One region of the Pantoea sp. B65 genome, then DNA from elsewhere that is predicted to be linked to it. Evidence: predicted binding sites of a transcription regulator. Region 1 holds the regulator's gene; each other region holds the start of a gene.

What was found. The regulator sigma-54, encoded in region 1, starts transcription at its own class of promoters, with help from an activator protein. The targets are predictions, from matches to a motif close to GTTGGCACANNTTTCGCTNT.
Region 2: a site for sigma-54 is predicted at 2,272-2,291, ahead of JWF83_RS00485 (circularly permuted type 2 ATP-grasp protein). Genes of this name have one in related genera too.
Region 3: a site for sigma-54 is predicted at 2,187-2,206, ahead of JWF83_RS19620 (branched-chain amino acid ABC transporter substrate-binding protein). Genes of this name have one in related genera too.

What each region holds. Positions count from the first base shown of each region.
Region 1 is NZ_JAHXPU010000011.1:287,541-293,156, forward strand. It holds gene kdsD (arabinose-5-phosphate isomerase KdsD) at 1-106, shown strand, start outside; gene kdsC (3-deoxy-manno-octulosonate-8-phosphatase KdsC) at 124-690, shown strand; gene lptC (LPS export ABC transporter periplasmic protein LptC) at 687-1,265, shown strand; gene lptA (lipopolysaccharide ABC transporter substrate-binding protein LptA) at 1,231-1,785, shown strand; gene lptB (LPS export ABC transporter ATP-binding protein) at 1,792-2,517, shown strand; gene rpoN (RNA polymerase factor sigma-54) at 2,566-3,999, shown strand; gene hpf (ribosome hibernation promoting factor) at 4,023-4,310, shown strand; gene ptsN (PTS IIA-like nitrogen regulatory protein PtsN) at 4,519-5,010, shown strand; gene rapZ (RNase adapter RapZ) at 5,161-5,616, shown strand, end outside.
Region 2 is NZ_JAHXPU010000008.1:14,067-19,682, reverse strand. It holds gene motA (flagellar motor stator protein MotA) at 1-347, shown strand, start outside; gene lafU (putative lateral flagellar export/assembly protein LafU) at 344-1,282, shown strand; gene JWF83_RS00490 (cupin domain-containing protein) at 1,481-2,083, shown strand; gene JWF83_RS00485 (circularly permuted type 2 ATP-grasp protein) at 2,328-3,767, shown strand; gene JWF83_RS00480 (alpha-E domain-containing protein) at 3,761-4,690, shown strand; gene JWF83_RS00475 (transglutaminase family protein) at 4,687-5,484, shown strand; gene JWF83_RS00470 (peptidase) at 5,508-5,616, shown strand, end outside.
Region 3 is NZ_JAHXPU010000039.1:294,750-300,365, reverse strand. It holds gene JWF83_RS19625 (ABC transporter permease subunit) at 1-844, opposite strand, end outside; gene JWF83_RS19620 (branched-chain amino acid ABC transporter substrate-binding protein) at 958-2,073, opposite strand; gene JWF83_RS19615 (ABC transporter permease) at 2,589-4,412, shown strand; gene JWF83_RS19610 (ABC transporter ATP-binding protein) at 4,414-5,496, shown strand; gene JWF83_RS19605 (ABC transporter substrate-binding protein) at 5,493-5,616, shown strand, end outside.

The sequences.
Region 1 (5,616 bases):
AAATTTGATGCAAACCAAACACATTACCGCAGTGATGGTTGCCGATGGCGACCAATTGCTGGGTGTGGTACATATGCATGACATGCTGCGCGCCGGCGTAGTCTGAAAAGGAAACCAGTAACAATGAGCCAGACAGAGGCAGTCGTCGATACCTGCTACGGTGCAGTCAGCCATGAGGTGATGGCGCGAGCCAAACAGATCCGCCTGTTGATATGTGATGTGGATGGCGTAATGTCCGATGGCGTGATCTATATGGGCAATAATGGTGAAGAGCTGAAAGCTTTTAACGTACGCGATGGCTATGGTATTCGCTGTTTGCTGACCTCGTCGGTAGAAGTCGCTATTATAACCGGCCGCAAAGCCAAACTGATGGAAGATCGCTGTAAGACTTTAGGCATTACGCATCTTTACCAGGGACAGTCGGATAAGCTTTTGGCCTTCAGCGAACTTCTGGATAAACTGTCGCTAAACCCGGAGCAGGTTGCCTATATCGGTGATGATTTGATCGACTGGCCAGTGATGGCGAGGGTGGGATTAAGCGTGGCCGTCGCGGATGCACATCCGATACTGTTGCCGCGCGCTGATTATGTTACCCGCATCGCTGGCGGTCGTGGAGCGGTGCGCGAAATTTGCGATCTGATTTTGATCGCCCAGGATAAGTTTGATGACGCCAAAGGGCAATCTGTATGAGTAAAACCAGGCGTTGGATCACGCTGTTACTGGCTCTGATTGCCATTGTGCTGGTCGGCTGGAATCTGACGGGCAATGACGATCAGGAGCAGGTTGCCAGTAACAATCAGGAACCGACCTATACCAGTGCCAATTCCAGTACCGTGGTCTACAACCCGCTGGGCGGCCTGAATTATAAGCTGGTATCGGATAAGGTGACCTACTTTGCCGCGGATGAAGTCAGCTGGTTTGATAATCCCATTATGACCACCTACGACGAAAACAAAGTGCCAACATGGTCAGTGCGCTCAGATAAAGCCAAACTGACGAAGGACCGTAAACTCTATCTGTATGGTCATGTCGAAGTGAATAGTCTTACCCAGGACTCTCAACTTGAGCGAATTAAAACCGATAATGCTCAGGTAAACCTGGTCACTCAGGATGTCACATCGGAAGACCAGGTCACCCTTTATGGCCGCAGCTTTAACTCTACCGGTATGAAGATGCGTGGAAATTTGCGGACGAAAACTGCCGAGTTGCTTGAAAAGGTCAAAACCTCTTATGAAATTCAAAATGCATCACAACCACAGTCTTAAGTTACTGCTTATCGGCGCACTGTTCGCCGCCAGCCTTCCCGCCTTTGCTCTGACTGGCGATTCAGATAAGCCGGTCAATATTGATTCGGAAAATCAGGCTCTTGATATGCAGGGCAACGTGGCAACCTTTACCGGCAAAGTTATCGTCACCCAGGGCACCATTAAAATTACTGCGGATAAAGTGGTGGTCACACGCCCGGGCGGCGATAGCAGCAAGACTATCGTTGACGCCTGGGGCGAACCGGCGACTTTTTACCAGATGCAAGACAACGGTAAACCGGTACAGGGCCATGCGCAGAAAATGCACTATGAACTGGCGAAAGATCTGGTTGAGCTCACCGGTAATGCTTACCTTGAACAACTTGATAGCAATGTGAAGGGCGATCGCATCACTTATTTGGTGAAAGAGCAGAAGATGCAGGCCTATGGCAACAGTGGCAAACGCGTGACTACCGTACTGGTACCTTCGCAGCTGCAGGACAAAGGCACGCCGTCTAACGGTCAAAAAAAGAGTAACTAATTCGTTATGGCAACATTAATCGCTGAAAACCTGGCGAAGGCCTATAAAGGCCGTCGTGTGGTGGAAGATGTCAGTCTGCAAGTTAAGTCTGGCGAAATCGTGGGTTTGCTGGGGCCAAACGGCGCCGGTAAAACCACCACCTTTTACATGGTGGTGGGCATTGTGCCGCGCGATGCAGGCCGCATTGTCATCGACGATGAAGATATCAGCATTCTGCCGCTGCACGCCCGTGCGCGCCGTGGCATCGGCTATTTGCCGCAGGAAGCCTCCATTTTCCGGCGTCTCAGCGTCTACGATAACCTGATGGCAGTACTACAGATTCGTGAAGACTTAACCAGCGAGCAACGCGAAGACCGTGCGAAAGAGCTGATGGAAGAGTTTCATATCGAACATCTGCGCGACAACATGGGTCAGTCGCTCTCCGGTGGTGAACGTCGCCGTGTGGAAATCGCACGTGCGCTGGCCGCCAATCCGAAATTTATCCTGCTGGATGAGCCCTTCGCCGGCGTCGACCCGATCTCGGTAATTGATATAAAAAAAATTATCGAGCATCTGCGTGACAGCGGGCTGGGTGTTTTGATTACCGACCACAACGTCCGCGAAACGCTGGCGGTGTGTGAGCGGGCGTATATTGTCAGTCAGGGGCATCTGATTGCCCATGGGACCCCTGAAGAAGTACTGGCTGATGAACAAGTTAAGCGCGTCTATTTGGGTGAAGAGTTCAGACTCTGATATGGTGTTTGTTTCACGCATGTTTTCTTAGGAATTTGTATCCTGAATATGAAGCAAGGTTTGCAACTCAGGCTTAGCCAACAGCTAGCGATGACGCCGCAATTGCAGCAGGCCATTCGTTTGCTGCAACTTTCTACGCTTGAACTCCAGCAGGAAATACAGCTGGCGCTGGAAAGCAACCCATTGCTTGAGCAAACCGACATCCATGAAGAGATTGACGCGCGCGAATATCAGGAGAGTGAAGCTCTTGATACCCGCGAAGCGCTTGAACAGAAGGATATGCCGGAAGAGCTACCGCTTGATGCAACCTGGGATGAGATTTATACCGCAGGTACCCCCTCAGGTACCGGTACCGATTATCATGACGAAGAACTGCCGGTTTATCAGGGCGAGACCACTCAGACACTGCAGGACTATCTGATGTGGCAGGTTGAACTGACCCCCTTTACCGATACCGATCGGGCTATCGCCACCTCAATCGTCGATGCGATTGACGACACCGGCTACCTTACCGCCAGCCTCGAAGAGATCCGCGACAGCATTGGTGATGAAGATCTGGCGATGGATGAAGTGGAAGCGGTGCTGAAACGTATCCAGCGCTTTGATCCGATCGGCGTTGGCGCCCGCGATCTGCGCGATTGTCTGCTGGTTCAGCTGTCCCAATACCCTGCTGATGCGCCGTTGCTGAAAGAAGCGCGTTTAATCGTTAGTGAGCATCTCGATCTGCTGGCCAATCATGATTTCCGCAGCCTGATGCGCGTCACCCGGCTGAAGGAAGAGGTACTGAAAGGCGCGATGATGCTGATCCAGTCACTCGATCCGCGTCCAGGCCAGTCGATCAATACCAGCGAGCCGGAATATGTTATCCCGGACGTGCTGGTGCGTAAAATCGGCGTTCGCTGGGTAGTCGAACTGAATGCGGACAGCGTGCCACGCCTGAAAATCAACCAGCATTACGCCTCACTCGGTGGCGGCACCCGCAACGACAGCGATACCCAATTTATCCGCAGCAACCTGCAAGAAGCCAAATGGCTGATTAAGAGCCTGGAAAGCCGCAATGACACCTTACTGAAGGTGACGCGCTGCATTGTGGAACAACAACAGGCCTTTTTCGAACAGGGCGAAGAATTTATGCGTCCGATGGTGCTGGCAGATATTGCCTCCGCCGTCGATATGCATGAATCAACAATCTCGCGCGTGACCACCCAGAAGTACCTTCACAGTCCGCGTGGCATTTTTGAACTGAAGTATTTCTTCTCCAGCCATGTGAATACCGAGGGCGGAGGCGAAGCCTCTTCCACCGCGATCCGCGCCCTGGTGAAGAAACTTATCTCGGCGGAGAATCCCGCTAAACCGCTAAGCGACAGCAAGTTAACTACCATGCTATCTGAACAGGGCATCATGGTGGCGCGACGCACTGTGGCAAAGTACCGAGAGTCTTTATCCATCCCGCCTTCAAACCAGCGCAAGCAATTGGTTTGATCTGAACTGAGAAGGAAGACACTATGCAGCTAAATATCACAGGGCAACATGTTGAGATCACTGAACCGTTACGCGATTTCGTGAATAGCAAATTTGCCAAACTGGAACAATATTTTGATCGAATAAATCAGGTCTATATTGTTCTGAAAGTTGAAAAGGTCACCCAGGTGGCTGATGCAACGCTGCATGTGAATGGAGGAGAGTTGCACGCAACCTCGGAAGCGGTGGATATGTACGCGGCAATTGACGGGTTAATTGATAAACTCTCCCGGCAGCTGACCAAACATAAAGACAAGTTAAAACAACACTAATTCACCTTTGCTCGATCGGTAACTGGACAAAGGCCCGGGGCGAATTGATTCGCCCCATTTGATATGGCAGGGGAAACGTCCCGCTGCCTTACTCCCGGCGCCAGGCCAACAGCACAGATTGCCGGCAATAAATAGCTGCTTTTCCCGACGGATGACGAGTAAAGTAAGATGATGAGCCAGCATAAGTGAACACGTAAGTGAAACTATGATGAACAATGATATAACACTGGAATTAAGCTCTGTTCTGAGCGTTGACTGCACCCGCAGCGGCGTACACTGCCAGAGCAAAAAGCGGGCGCTGGAAATTATCAGCGAGTTGGCAGCCAAACAGCTGAACCTTCCGCACCAGACCATCTTTGAAGCGATTCTGACTCGCGAACGTATGGGGAGTACCGGCATCGGTAACGGTATCGCTATACCGCACGGTAAACTGGAAGAGGATACCCTGCGCGCGGTGGGCGTGTTTATCCGCCTTGATCAGCCTATTGCTTTTGATGCCATTGATAATCAGCCTGTGGATCTGCTGTTCGCCCTGCTTGTGCCGGCCGATCAGTGTAAAACGCATTTGCATACGCTATCACTGGTGGCGAAACGTCTGGCGGATAAAACCGTTTGTCGCCGCTTGCGCAGTGCGCAAAGCGATGAAGAGCTGTACCAGATCATTACTGAGAGTCAGGAAGAGAACCACTCTGGCCAATAGATTTCGGGTTGCAGGAAGGCGGTAAGCGAGTGAATCTCCCAGCGACTGAGAGCAATAGGTCACTGGAGTGCAAGACACCTGCGACTTGAAAGATGAAAGGTATAAGATTTTTGCACGGCTGTTCGGTCGTTCTAATCGGGAGAATATTTAATGGTGCTGATGATCGTCAGCGGTCGTTCTGGTTCAGGCAAATCGGTTGCACTGCGCGCACTGGAGGACATGGGTTTTTACTGTGTCGATAACCTGCCGGTAGTGTTACTGCCTGAATTAGCGAACTCACTGGCCGATCGCAACATATCTGCGGCGGTCAGCATCGATGTACGTAACATGCCGGAATCGCCTGAGGTTTTTGAGAAGGCGCTGAACAGTCTCCCTGACAGCTTTTCGCCGCAGCTACTGTTTCTTGATGCCGATCGTAACACCCTGATCCGGCGTTACAGCGATACGCGACGTCTTCACCCGCTCTCCAGTAAAAATTTGTCGCTGGAGAGCGCCATTGATGAAGAGAGCGATCTGCTGGAGCCGTTACGCTCGCGTGCCGATCTGATTATCGACACCTCAGAGATGTCAGTGCACGAACTGGCTGAGATGCTGCGCACGCGACTG
Region 2 (5,616 bases), on a different contig from region 1:
GTTTTGGTATCTGCGCCGCGGTGCTGGGGGTGATTATTACCCTGCACTCGATTGATGGTTCGATCGCGCTGATCGGCCTGAAAGTCTCGGCGGCGCTGGTGGGTACTTTCCTTGGCGTATTCTTCTGTTACTGCCTGATGGATCCGGCGGCGAACGCCATGGAGCAGGCGATGAAGCGGCGTATGACGGTGTATGTCTGTATCCGTACCGTACTGATTAATCATGTCGCCGGTAAGCCGACGCTGCTGGCGGTCGATGCCGGGCGCAAAATGCTGCCGCTGGATATGAAACCGACCTTTGCCAAACTCGATGGCTGGGTCAATCAAATCAGTGAAGGTGTGTCATGAGATCGGCAAAGCATGCCACGATTATTGTGAAGCGTGGCGGGCGTAAAGCGCATCACGGCGTTCATACCGGGGCATGGAAAGTGGCGTTTGCCGATTTTATGCTGGCGCTGATGGCGTTGTTTATGGTGCTGTGGATTATTGGCGCCGTTTCGCAGGATGAGCGTAACCAGATTATTGCGCAGCTGCATGGCATTACCTTTTTTGATGGTTCAGCGTATAAACCGATTCCCTTTGATTCGGGAAAAGGGCCGGATATGATGGCCACCGATGTGGCGGCGCCGCAGATTAAAACCGCCATCGCCGATGAGACGCCGCCAGAGGAGGAGGCGAATGCGCCGGTTCATGTTGCTGCGACAGAAACCGGACCGGAAGCGCTGGATAGCGTGCTGTCCCGTTCCGACCGTGAGCTGCAGGAATTAAGTGAAGTGATTATGCGTATCACCGCCGATTTTAGCGCCCAGAGCAACCTGTCGCTGGAGAAGGTGCCGCACGGGCTGCGCATTCTGCTGCATGACGACCACAATCGCATGATGTTTCCACGCGGCAGCGCTGAGCTGACACCCTATTTCCAGCGTCTGATTACGGAATTAGCGCCGGTATTTAACCGGATCGATAATCAAATCATGATCAGCGGCCATACCGATGCTGCGCCTTACAGCGATCATGCCAGTTATAACAACTGGAACCTGTCGGGCGACCGCGCATTAGCGGCGCGGCGCGCGCTGGAAAAGGGCGGCGTGGAACACGATCGTATTATTCAGGTTAACGCCATGGCGGCACGTATGCCGATTGATGCGGAAGATCCGCTGGGCGCCAGCAATCGCCGCATCGAAATTATGGTGCTGACTAAAGCTGCCGCCGATACGCTCTATCAGTTTTATGGCCACCACGGCGAACGGGTGGTGAAACCGGCGACCGAACGTATCAGGCCATAGTCTGCTGCGGCCCTGAACCCGGTAAGGGATGCTGCCGGTGGACTTCGCCAGCGTTTTTTTTGCCTGCCCGGCGCAATTTAGCTTAAGTGAATAAAAATTAAGTGATTTTGTGACCGGGAAGACTATGATTTTTGTTGCACCTCTGTTATTTACTGCCACACTGAATATATCGACTTTTATTTTAACGGGAGAAGTCATATGTTCCCATCTACGAGTAATCTGCTGCTGCTGATGTCATTTTCGACAGGGACTTTTGCTGCCGGTGCCTCGGGTAATCCGCAGCATCTGATGTTAGCTACTCCCTCCAATGGTATCCCGAATAATCTGTTACCGCTGATTATCTATCCGAGCACCGTGCCGGATGTGGACGATATCGCCGCCTACTTCACCACCATGTTTACTTATAATGGCTGGCCACCGAACTGGCGCGATCAGGTCTTTCCGTACAGCCACTATCACTCCAACAGTCATGAGCTGCTGGGCATCTGTGCCGGTTGGGCAGAAATTCTGTTTGGTGGCGAGAGTGGGCGTATGGTGACGCTGCATGCTGGTGATGCGGTGCTGATCCCGGCGGGCGTGGGCCATCAGCAGGTTGCCGCCAGTGATGATTTTTTTGCCATTGGCGCTTATCCGGAAGGTATGCTGCCCGACACCCTGATCGATGACAAAAGCAAAATGGCGCAGGCCATCGAGAACATTAAACGGGTGCCGATGCCGCACGCTGACCCGATCACCGGCGGTTTCGGTGCGGTTACCGATATCTGGCATCCACTGGCGAAGTCGGCTCGCTCCGCACTGTAATGGTGCAATAGCTGCCGTATATTGCAGGATCAAGCCGGTTCAGAGACGGTTACCGGCCACGGGCGGCTGATGCCGCCAGCTTATCTCCCCGCAGCGGCTGCGCAGACAGGCGCTACCGCTGACATTTCTTCCCTTTCGCCAGCTGCGAATTCACCCGCTGCGTATTGTAACGGCTACACTTTTAGCTGACTGGCACACTTTGTGCAAAACAATAGTTGGGTTCACTGACAGCGGTAGGGAAATCATGAATCAAAGCTATGAACTGGCGTCAAATTTTTATGATGAGATGTTGCTGAACGATGGCCAATATCGCCAGCATTACCGCGAATACTGGAACTGGTTAAAACAGGCAGATAAGGAAGCCATTGCGCGCAAGCGTGAAGAGGCCGAACTGCTGTTTCATCGCCTGGGGATCACTTTCAATGTGTATGGTGACGACGATGGCGCCGAACGGCTGATTCCGTTCGATAGTGTGCCGAGGATTATACCCGCCAGCGAATGGGCAATGCTCGATCGCGGCATCTGCCAGCGCGTTCAGGCGCTGAATGCCTTTCTTCATGATATCTACCATCAACAGCATATTCTGAAAGCGGGCATTATTCCGCCGGAACAGGTGATGGTAAACGATCAGTATCAGCCCTGTATGCAGGGGGTCGATCTGCACCGTAAGATCTACGCGCATATTGTCGGCGTCGATATGGTGCGTAACAACGATGGCGAATATTACGTACTGGAAGATAACCTACGCACCCCGTCCGGCGTCTCTTATATGCTGGAAAACCGCAAAATGATGATGCGGCTCTATCCTGAGCTGTTTGCCCAGCAGCGTATTGCGCCGGTGGAGCGCTACCCCTCGCATCTGCTGCAAACCCTGCGCGAAAGCACGCCGATCAATGATCCGGTGGTGGTGGTGCTGACCCCCGGGCGTTTTAACAGCGCCTATTTTGAGCACAGCTTCCTGGCCCAGCAGATGGGGGTTGAGCTGGTGGAGAGCGCCGATCTGTTTGTTAAAGATGGCGCAGTGCTGATGCGCACTACCGCAGGTCCGTGCAAAGTGGATGTGATCTACCGCCGCGTTGATGACGCTTTCCTCGATCCGCTGGCTTTTCGCCCGGACTCGATGCTTGGCGTGCCGGGGCTGCTGTCGGTGTATCGCGCCGGGAACGTGGTGCTGGCGAATGCCATTGGCACCGGCGTAGCGGACGATAAATCCATCTATCCTTATGTGCCGGATATGATTCGCTTTTATCTCGATGAAGATCCGATACTGAATAATGTGCCGACCTGGCAGTGCCGCCGTCCGCAAGATCTCTCCTGGGTGCTGGCAAATCTGCCGCAGCTGGTGGTGAAAGAGGTACATGGCGCCGGTGGCTACGGCATGTTAATCGGCCCGGTCGCCAGCAAAAAGCAGCTGGAAGATTTCCGCGCGCTGTTGCTGGCGAAGCCGGAAAACTATATTGCGCAGAACACACTGGCGCTCTCGACCTGTCCGACATTTATTGATAACGGCCTGGCGCCGCGCCATATCGATTTACGTCCTTTTGCCCTCAGCGGTGCGGAAATGCGGCTGGTGCCGGGTGGGCTCACCCGGGTGGCGTTAAGTGAAGGTTCACTGGTGGTGAACTCGTCACAGGGCGGTGGCACTAAGGATACCTGGGTTCTGGAGGATGATGCATCATGTTAAGCCGCACAGCCAGTGGGCTCTATTGGATGGCGCGCTATCTGGAGCGCGCGGAGAACATCGCCCGTATTCTCGATGTGACGAACCGTCTGTCGCTGATGCCGGTTCGTGGCAGCCATGAGGATGAATTGCTGGTGCCGCTGACGCTGACCGGCACCAAAGCGTTGTTTGATACCCTGAATGATCAGCTGACCATGTCGCAGCTGTTTAAATTTTTTGTGCTTGATGAGCGTAATCCGGGCAGCATCTTCAGTTGCCTGCAGTCGGCATGGAACAACGCCCATGCGGTGCGCGGCAGCCTGTCATCGGAAGTGTGGGAAAGTATCAACTCCAGCTGGATCGATATTCGTAATATCCGCCGCAAAGGGGTAACTAATGCCGGCGCCGACAGTTTCTTTGACTGGGTGAAAGAACGCTCTCATCTGTTTCGTGGCGCGATGTTTGGTACGTTGATGCGCGGCGATGCGATGTCGTTTATTCGTCTTGGTACCCTGCTGGAGCGTAGTGACTGCACTGCACGCCTGCTGAATATCAACCAGTACCTGCTGGAGAAGCATGACGATTCGGTGCGTGAATATTACCGACTCGACACCTTACTGCGCGCGGTATCGGCACGTGAAGCCTATAACTCTATTTTTAAACAACAGCTGATGGCGGAAAACGTCAATGAGATGCTGATCCTGCGGAATGAAAGCCCGCGTTCCCTGCGTGCCTGCATAGAAGAGATTGATAATCAGCTCGGGTTAATTGGCAGCAGCGGCGACGACCGGCCGCGCTATCTGGTGAGCGTGCTGCATGCGGAAATGCGCTTTAGCAGTTACGAAACGCTGACCCGGTCGGGATTAACCAGCTGGCTGAGCCGTTTTCTCAGCGACATTAACACCCTCGCCGAGAGCATTAATCTGACCTATCTGGAGGCAAAATGAAGCTGAATATTGAACATAAAACCGCTTATACCTACGAGAGTCTGGTAAAAAGCAGTACGCAATATCTGCGTCTGACGCCCCAGGATTCGGTACATCAACGTATTATCTCCTGGCAGCTGATCCTGCCGGAGGACGCCATCTGCACCACTGATACCTACGGCAATGTGCTGCACGTGCTGACCATGGATAAACCGCATCAGCTGCTGGAAATTGAGGCGCGCGGGGTGGTGGAGATTTATGATGAGGTTGAAATGGCGCCCGATCCGGAGTGCATCCTGTCACCGCTGATCTTTCTGCGCCTCAGCCCGCTGACCCAGCCAGACGGCGCGATTCGTGATTTTGCCCGACGCTATTATCGTGCCGATGCGCCGCTGGCGAGCCTGGAAACCCTGATGGGGGAACTGCTGCTAAAAATGCCATACCAGCCAGGTAGCACAATTGTGACCGATACCGCAGCGAAAGTATTTGCCGCCGGGACCGGGGTTTGCCAGGATCACAGCCATGTGTTTTTAGCCTGTTGTCGTAGCTTAAATATCCCGGCTCGCTATGTGAGTGGATATCTTTATACTGACAATGTTGAGCACGTCGCCACTCATGCCTGGGTTGAAGTCTGGCTGGATGGTAGTTGGCACAGCTTTGATATCACCAATAATACCCGCAGCTTAAGACAGCATCTGAAACTGGCGGTGGGCGTCGACTATCTTGATGCCTGCCCGGTGCGTGGCATGCGTCTTGGCGGCGGTGGTGAAGATATGCTGGCAATGGCTGCAGTGCAAAAGGTGCACCCGCAGTAGCAATCCATTTATCGAGCGCACTTATGACTTATTGTGTGGCAATGCGGCTGTCATCAGGGATGATATTTGTTTCCGACTCACGCACCAATGCGGGTGTCGACCATATCTCCTCATTCCGTAAACTCCATGTTT
Region 3 (5,616 bases), on a different contig from region 1:
CAAACGAGAAAACATCTTTGTAATCAGAGTTCACCAGCCCGGCAAACTGCGCCTCAGCAACCCCCAGCAGTAAACCGCCGAGCATCGCGCCGGGCAACGAGCCAATTCCCCCCAGCACCGCTGCCGTAAAAGCTTTGATGCCGATGATAAATCCGGCATAGAAATCAAAAGTGCCGTAGTTCATGGTCACCAGCACTCCCGCCAGCCCGGCCATCGCCGCCCCGATAACAAACACCAGCGAGATAACCCGGTCGGTATTAATGCCCAGAATCGACGCCATGCGGCGATCCTGTTGGGTCGCGCGGCAAATTCGCCCGAGGCGCGTGAACTGAATAATCCAGGTCAGCAGCGCCATCCCCACCATCGCCGCCAGCAGAATAAATACTTTGGTCCAGGTGATTTGCACCACCCCATCGCCAACATCAAAGCGCAATACACCGGTCAGCAATGTCGGGATCCCCTGCTGGTTCGGTCCCTGGCTGATCTGTACGTAGTTTTGCAGGATCAGCGACATACCGATGGCCGAGATCAGCGGCGCAAGCCGTGTGGAGTTGCGTAACGGGCGATAAGCAATACGCTCGATCACCCAGCCGTAGACGCCGGTCACCACTATCGTGAAGATCAGGGTGCCAAAGATCAGTAGCGGAAAGGAGTCAATGCCAAAGAAGGAAAGAAGCCCGAGGCCAATGGCGCAGAGGTAAGCTGAGATCATATAGACTTCGCCATGGGCGAAGTTAATCATGCCGATAATGCCGTAAACCATGGTGTAGCCAATGGCAATCAGGCCATACACAGCGCCCAACGTCAGCCCGTTGACCAGCTGTTGCAGAAAGAAAGCATCCATTATGTACAGTCTCGCCTGTGATAAGGCAGCAAGGCTAAACCACCCTGGCTGCCTTCAGTGTCGCGACGTTCCACCCGGCGGCAGAACGGAGGGTCAGTACCGTTGCAGAAAGATTACAGCTGGTGGTACTGGCCTTTGTCATCCCACTGATAGACCACATAATCCGAGACTTTCAGGTCGCCCTTGCCATCCCAGGATTTCGGTCCCATCACGGTATTGACCGTATGCGATTTCAGCCATTCACTGGCTTTGGTATTGTCTTTTCCCGCGCCATTGTAGGCGGCCGCGATAGCCTGAATCGAGGCATAGGCATACAGCGTGTAGCCTTCCGGCTCAAATCCGCTGGCGCGGAATTTTTCAATCACTGATTTGCCGGCCGGAATGGTGCGCGGGTCATTACCAAAGGTCATCAATACGCCTTTGGTATACTGCGGGCCACCGGCGGCGGTGACCATTTCCGCAGTGACCACACAGTCACCAGAGAAGAATTTTGCCTGAACCCCCTGCTCACGCATCTGGCGCACCAGCGGACCGGCTTCCGGATGGCAGCCGCCGAAGTACACCACATCCGGTTTCAGCGCACCGATTTTGGTGACCAGGGCATTAAAATCTTTTTCACCGCGTGATAAGCCTTCATATAGCACTTCTTTGGTGCCGCGTTTTTCCAGCGCCGCTTTTGTTGCGTCGGCCAGCCCCTGGCCGTAGGTATCTTTGTCATGGATCACCGCAATTTTTTTCGCTTTCAGCACGTCCAGCATGTAGTCAGCGGCTACGACACCCTGCTGGTCGTCACGGCCGCACATACGAAACATGCCTTTCATACCGCGCTCAGTGATTTGCGGATTGGTCGATCCGGGGGTAATAGTCAGCACACCCGCTTCGTCATACACTTCCGAGGCCGGCATGGTTGAAGAGGAACAGAAGTGTCCGACCACGGCAGAGACTTTTGATTCATCCACCATACGGTTAGCCACCGCCACCGCCTGTTTCGGTTCACAGGCGTCATCCCCTTGCACCAGCACAATTTTTTCGCCTTTAATGCCGCCAGCCGCATTAATATCGGCCACAGCTTGTGAGGCGCCTTTCCAGTATTGCGCACCGTAAGTAGCGTTGGGGCCGGTAAAGGGGCCGGCGACGCCGATCATCACATCCGCATGCGCATATAACGCCGTACTTAAACAACCAGCAATGGCTACTTGAAGCGGTAACTTAATCAATTTCAAAGACATTCGGGTATTCCTCAGCACGGTTAATAACCAGGCGCCCATCAGTGGCGCGGGAGAAATCACTTACTTCGTCAATACATTGGGTTACGAGCGGGCCGCGAACGGCTGATATTTATTAAGCAAAAACTCCGCCAGGCAGCCAAAAACAGACAAATTCTTTTTGAAATGCGCCCTCTGCGGGGAACCCCGCGGAGATATCGCCATTCATCAGGCCTGCTTGTTGACTATCTGAGGAGAGAGTAGCCATCAGGTGGCTGGCTGGGATGCGCGGTGTCCTTACCGTCCAGAATCTTAAGCATAGCTGCACGAAAGTGGGGCTGCGCACCCCGATGGTGCAAAAATGCGGTGAACATCACCTGTCGCCGCTTTTTATGCGGCAAAGTAGGTTTGCGGTTTTCAGTGGCGTCACGACTCAGGCCAGAGTGAAAAAAATTGCACATATGTGCAATACGGTCACCGAAGCGTCATAAAGCGCCGATATATTCCTTCCTGTCTGAAACCAGAAAAGGAATATCTCAGTGAGCGCTGAAGCAGTTACCCGGCCAGAACCCTCATGGTGGTGTAAGTTACGACATACGCTGGCCATCGCCCGTCACGAACCGGCAAATCTGATTGGTATCCTGCTGATCGTACTTTTTACGTGGATTATTCTGGCGCCGGTATTATCCATCCTGCTGGATGCCATCGTGGTGCAAAACGGTGACAGCGCGCGCGTCCAGGCTGCCGAAGGCGCCTTTACGCCTTACTATCTGCTGCGTACCCTCGCCTCACGCATGTCCGGACTGCTGCTGTGGACACCGCTCATCAATACCCTTGCCGTCGCGACCAGCACCATGCTGGCGGCGCTGACGATTGGTGTGACCTTAGCCTGGCTGGTTAACCGCACCGATATGGCCGGGCGCAAAGGGTTCGCGACGCTGCTCATTGTGCCATTTATGTTGCCATCCTGGACCTTTGCCCTTGCCTGGACCACGATTTTTAAAAACCATACCGTCGGCGGCCAACCCGGCTGGCTGGAAACGCTTGGTATCCATACCCCGAACTGGCTGGCTTATGGCTATTTCCCGGTCGTGGCGATTATGGTGCTGCACTACTCGCCGCTGGTGATCCTGATCGTCGGCAACGCCCTGAAACGCATGGACACCCAGCTGGAAGATTGCGCCCGGGTACTTGGCGCATCGCGGCGGATTATTGCGCTGAAGATTATTGTGCCGCTGGTACGTCCGGCGTTGCTATCCGCCGCCCTACTCATTTTTGCTGACTGTATCGGCGAGTTCGCCATTCCTTATATTCTCGGCCTGCCCGTCCATTTTGATACGCTGTCCACTGGCTTATACCGCGCGCTGGGATCGCGCCAGAACGGTGTGGCAGCGGTTATTGCGGCGGTGATTATGCTGATGGGCATGATCACGCTGCTACTGGATATGCGTATGCTGCGCGAAGCCAAACGTTTTGTGACGGTCGGCGGCAAAAGCGGCATGGATCGCCGTCGTCATCTTGGCCGCTGGCGTTTTACTACTGCCATTATCCCGCTGATTTTTGTGCTTCCGGGCGTTGCCATTCCGCTGCTTACCCTGTTTTTTTCCACCATTATGAAGGTGCCGGGTCGTTTCAGCGCCGATAACTTTACCTTTGATTTCTGGATTGGGCACAACCTCGATACGGTGGCCCTGCATAACGGGATTTTGCTGACGCCTGAGTTCTGGCGCGCGCTGCTCAATACCGTCGTGATTGTCGGTTCCGCCTCGCTGACCTCTGGCGTGCTGGGTTTACTGGTGGGCTATGCGGTGATCCGCTGCTCCATACGCTGGGTCGGTGGGTTTCTGCGCCAGATCACCTTTCTGCCCTACCTGGTTCCCGGCATTGCCTTTGCCGCCGCCTTCCTGTCGCTGTTTGCCATCGCCCGTGGCCCGCTGCCCGCCCTGTATGGCACGCCGATCATTCTGGTGATGGCCTTAATCGCGGAAAAAATGCCCTATGCCAGCCGTTCGGGGATTGCTGCGATGACACAGCTGGGCAAAGAACCGGAGGAAGCCGCGCGCATTGCTGGCGCCGGATGGTTCACCCGTATCGGGCGGATTGTGATCCCGATACAGGCCGCACCGCTGACCACCGGCATCCTGCTGCCGTTTATTTCGGGTATTAAAGGCGTCAGCCTGTTCATCATTCTGGCGATCCCGGCCACTGACGTGCTTACCACCTATTCCTTGCGCCTGATTGATTATAACTACCAGCAAGCCGCCAACGCCGTCGTATTAATGATCGCGCTAATTTCATGGGCCGGAACGGTACTGATCCAGAAAATATCCGGTACCGGTCTGGCTGAAGGTTTGGAGAACTGAAATGCCTGTGATTACCCTGCATAACCTGACAAAAACCTGGCCCGGCGCCGCACAGCCTGCCGTGGACGCTATCAACCTGACGGTCAACGACGGCGAGTTTATGTGCCTGCTTGGCCCATCCGGCTGCGGTAAAACCACCATTCTGCGCATGATTGCCGGCATTGAACACGCCAGCGGCGGCGAAATCAGCATTGGCGATACACTGATGGATTCCGTCGCCCGGGCCACCTTTGTTCCGCCTGAACAACGTCGCGTCGGCCTGGTGTTTCAGAGCTACGCCCTGTGGCCGCATATGACCGTTGAGCAGAATGTTGATTTCGGTCTGCGGTTGCAAAAAGTGCCGGCCGCTGAACGCATCGCACGTTGTCTGGATGTGATGGAAAAACTGCGCATCGCCGGGTATGCCAGCCGTTATCCGGCCCAGCTGTCGGGTGGCCAGCAGCAGCGTGTGGCGCTGGCGCGGATGCTGGTCGTCAATCCCGGGGTGCTGCTGCTCGACGAGCCATTATCCAATCTGGACGCCACTCTGCGGCTGGAGATGCGTGCCGAACTGCGCCGCCTGCACGAAACCTTTGGCACCACTATCGTCTTTGTCAGTCACGATCAATGGGAAGCCATGACGCTGGCCACCCGCATTGCGGTGATGAGCGCCGGGCATTTACAGCAGGTTGGCACGCCGGATGAGATTTACGCCAGGCCCGCCAACCGCTTTGTCGCAGAGTTTATCGGCACGCCAAAACTGAACATGATCCCGCTTGATCAGCCTGCCAGCGCACTGGCCACACATATCCAGCAGCGCCTTTCCCGGCCCAAAGCGCTGCATATTTGCGGCATTCGCCCCGAAGAGATTGCGCTGTCGGCACAGCCGCACAGCGATAGCGTGCCAATGATTATCGACAATATTATACCCACCGGCGGCAGTTGGGTGATTGAACTGGTCAGCGGTGGCGACCGCCTGTTCCACTCAACGCAATTGCGTCCGCGCTGGCAGGCCAACCAGCAAGTGCACTGTCTGCTGCCGCATGCTTCATTGCACTTTTTCAATCAACAGGGACAACGCCAGGAACTTTGCGCCAGCGAATGACGGCCACAGTAAAACCGGTAACCAAACTCACCACTCAGGGAAATATGATGAACCATAAATTGTTAACCAGCCTGATCCTGGCCACCAGTTGCATCACCCATACAGCCAGTGCCGCAGATG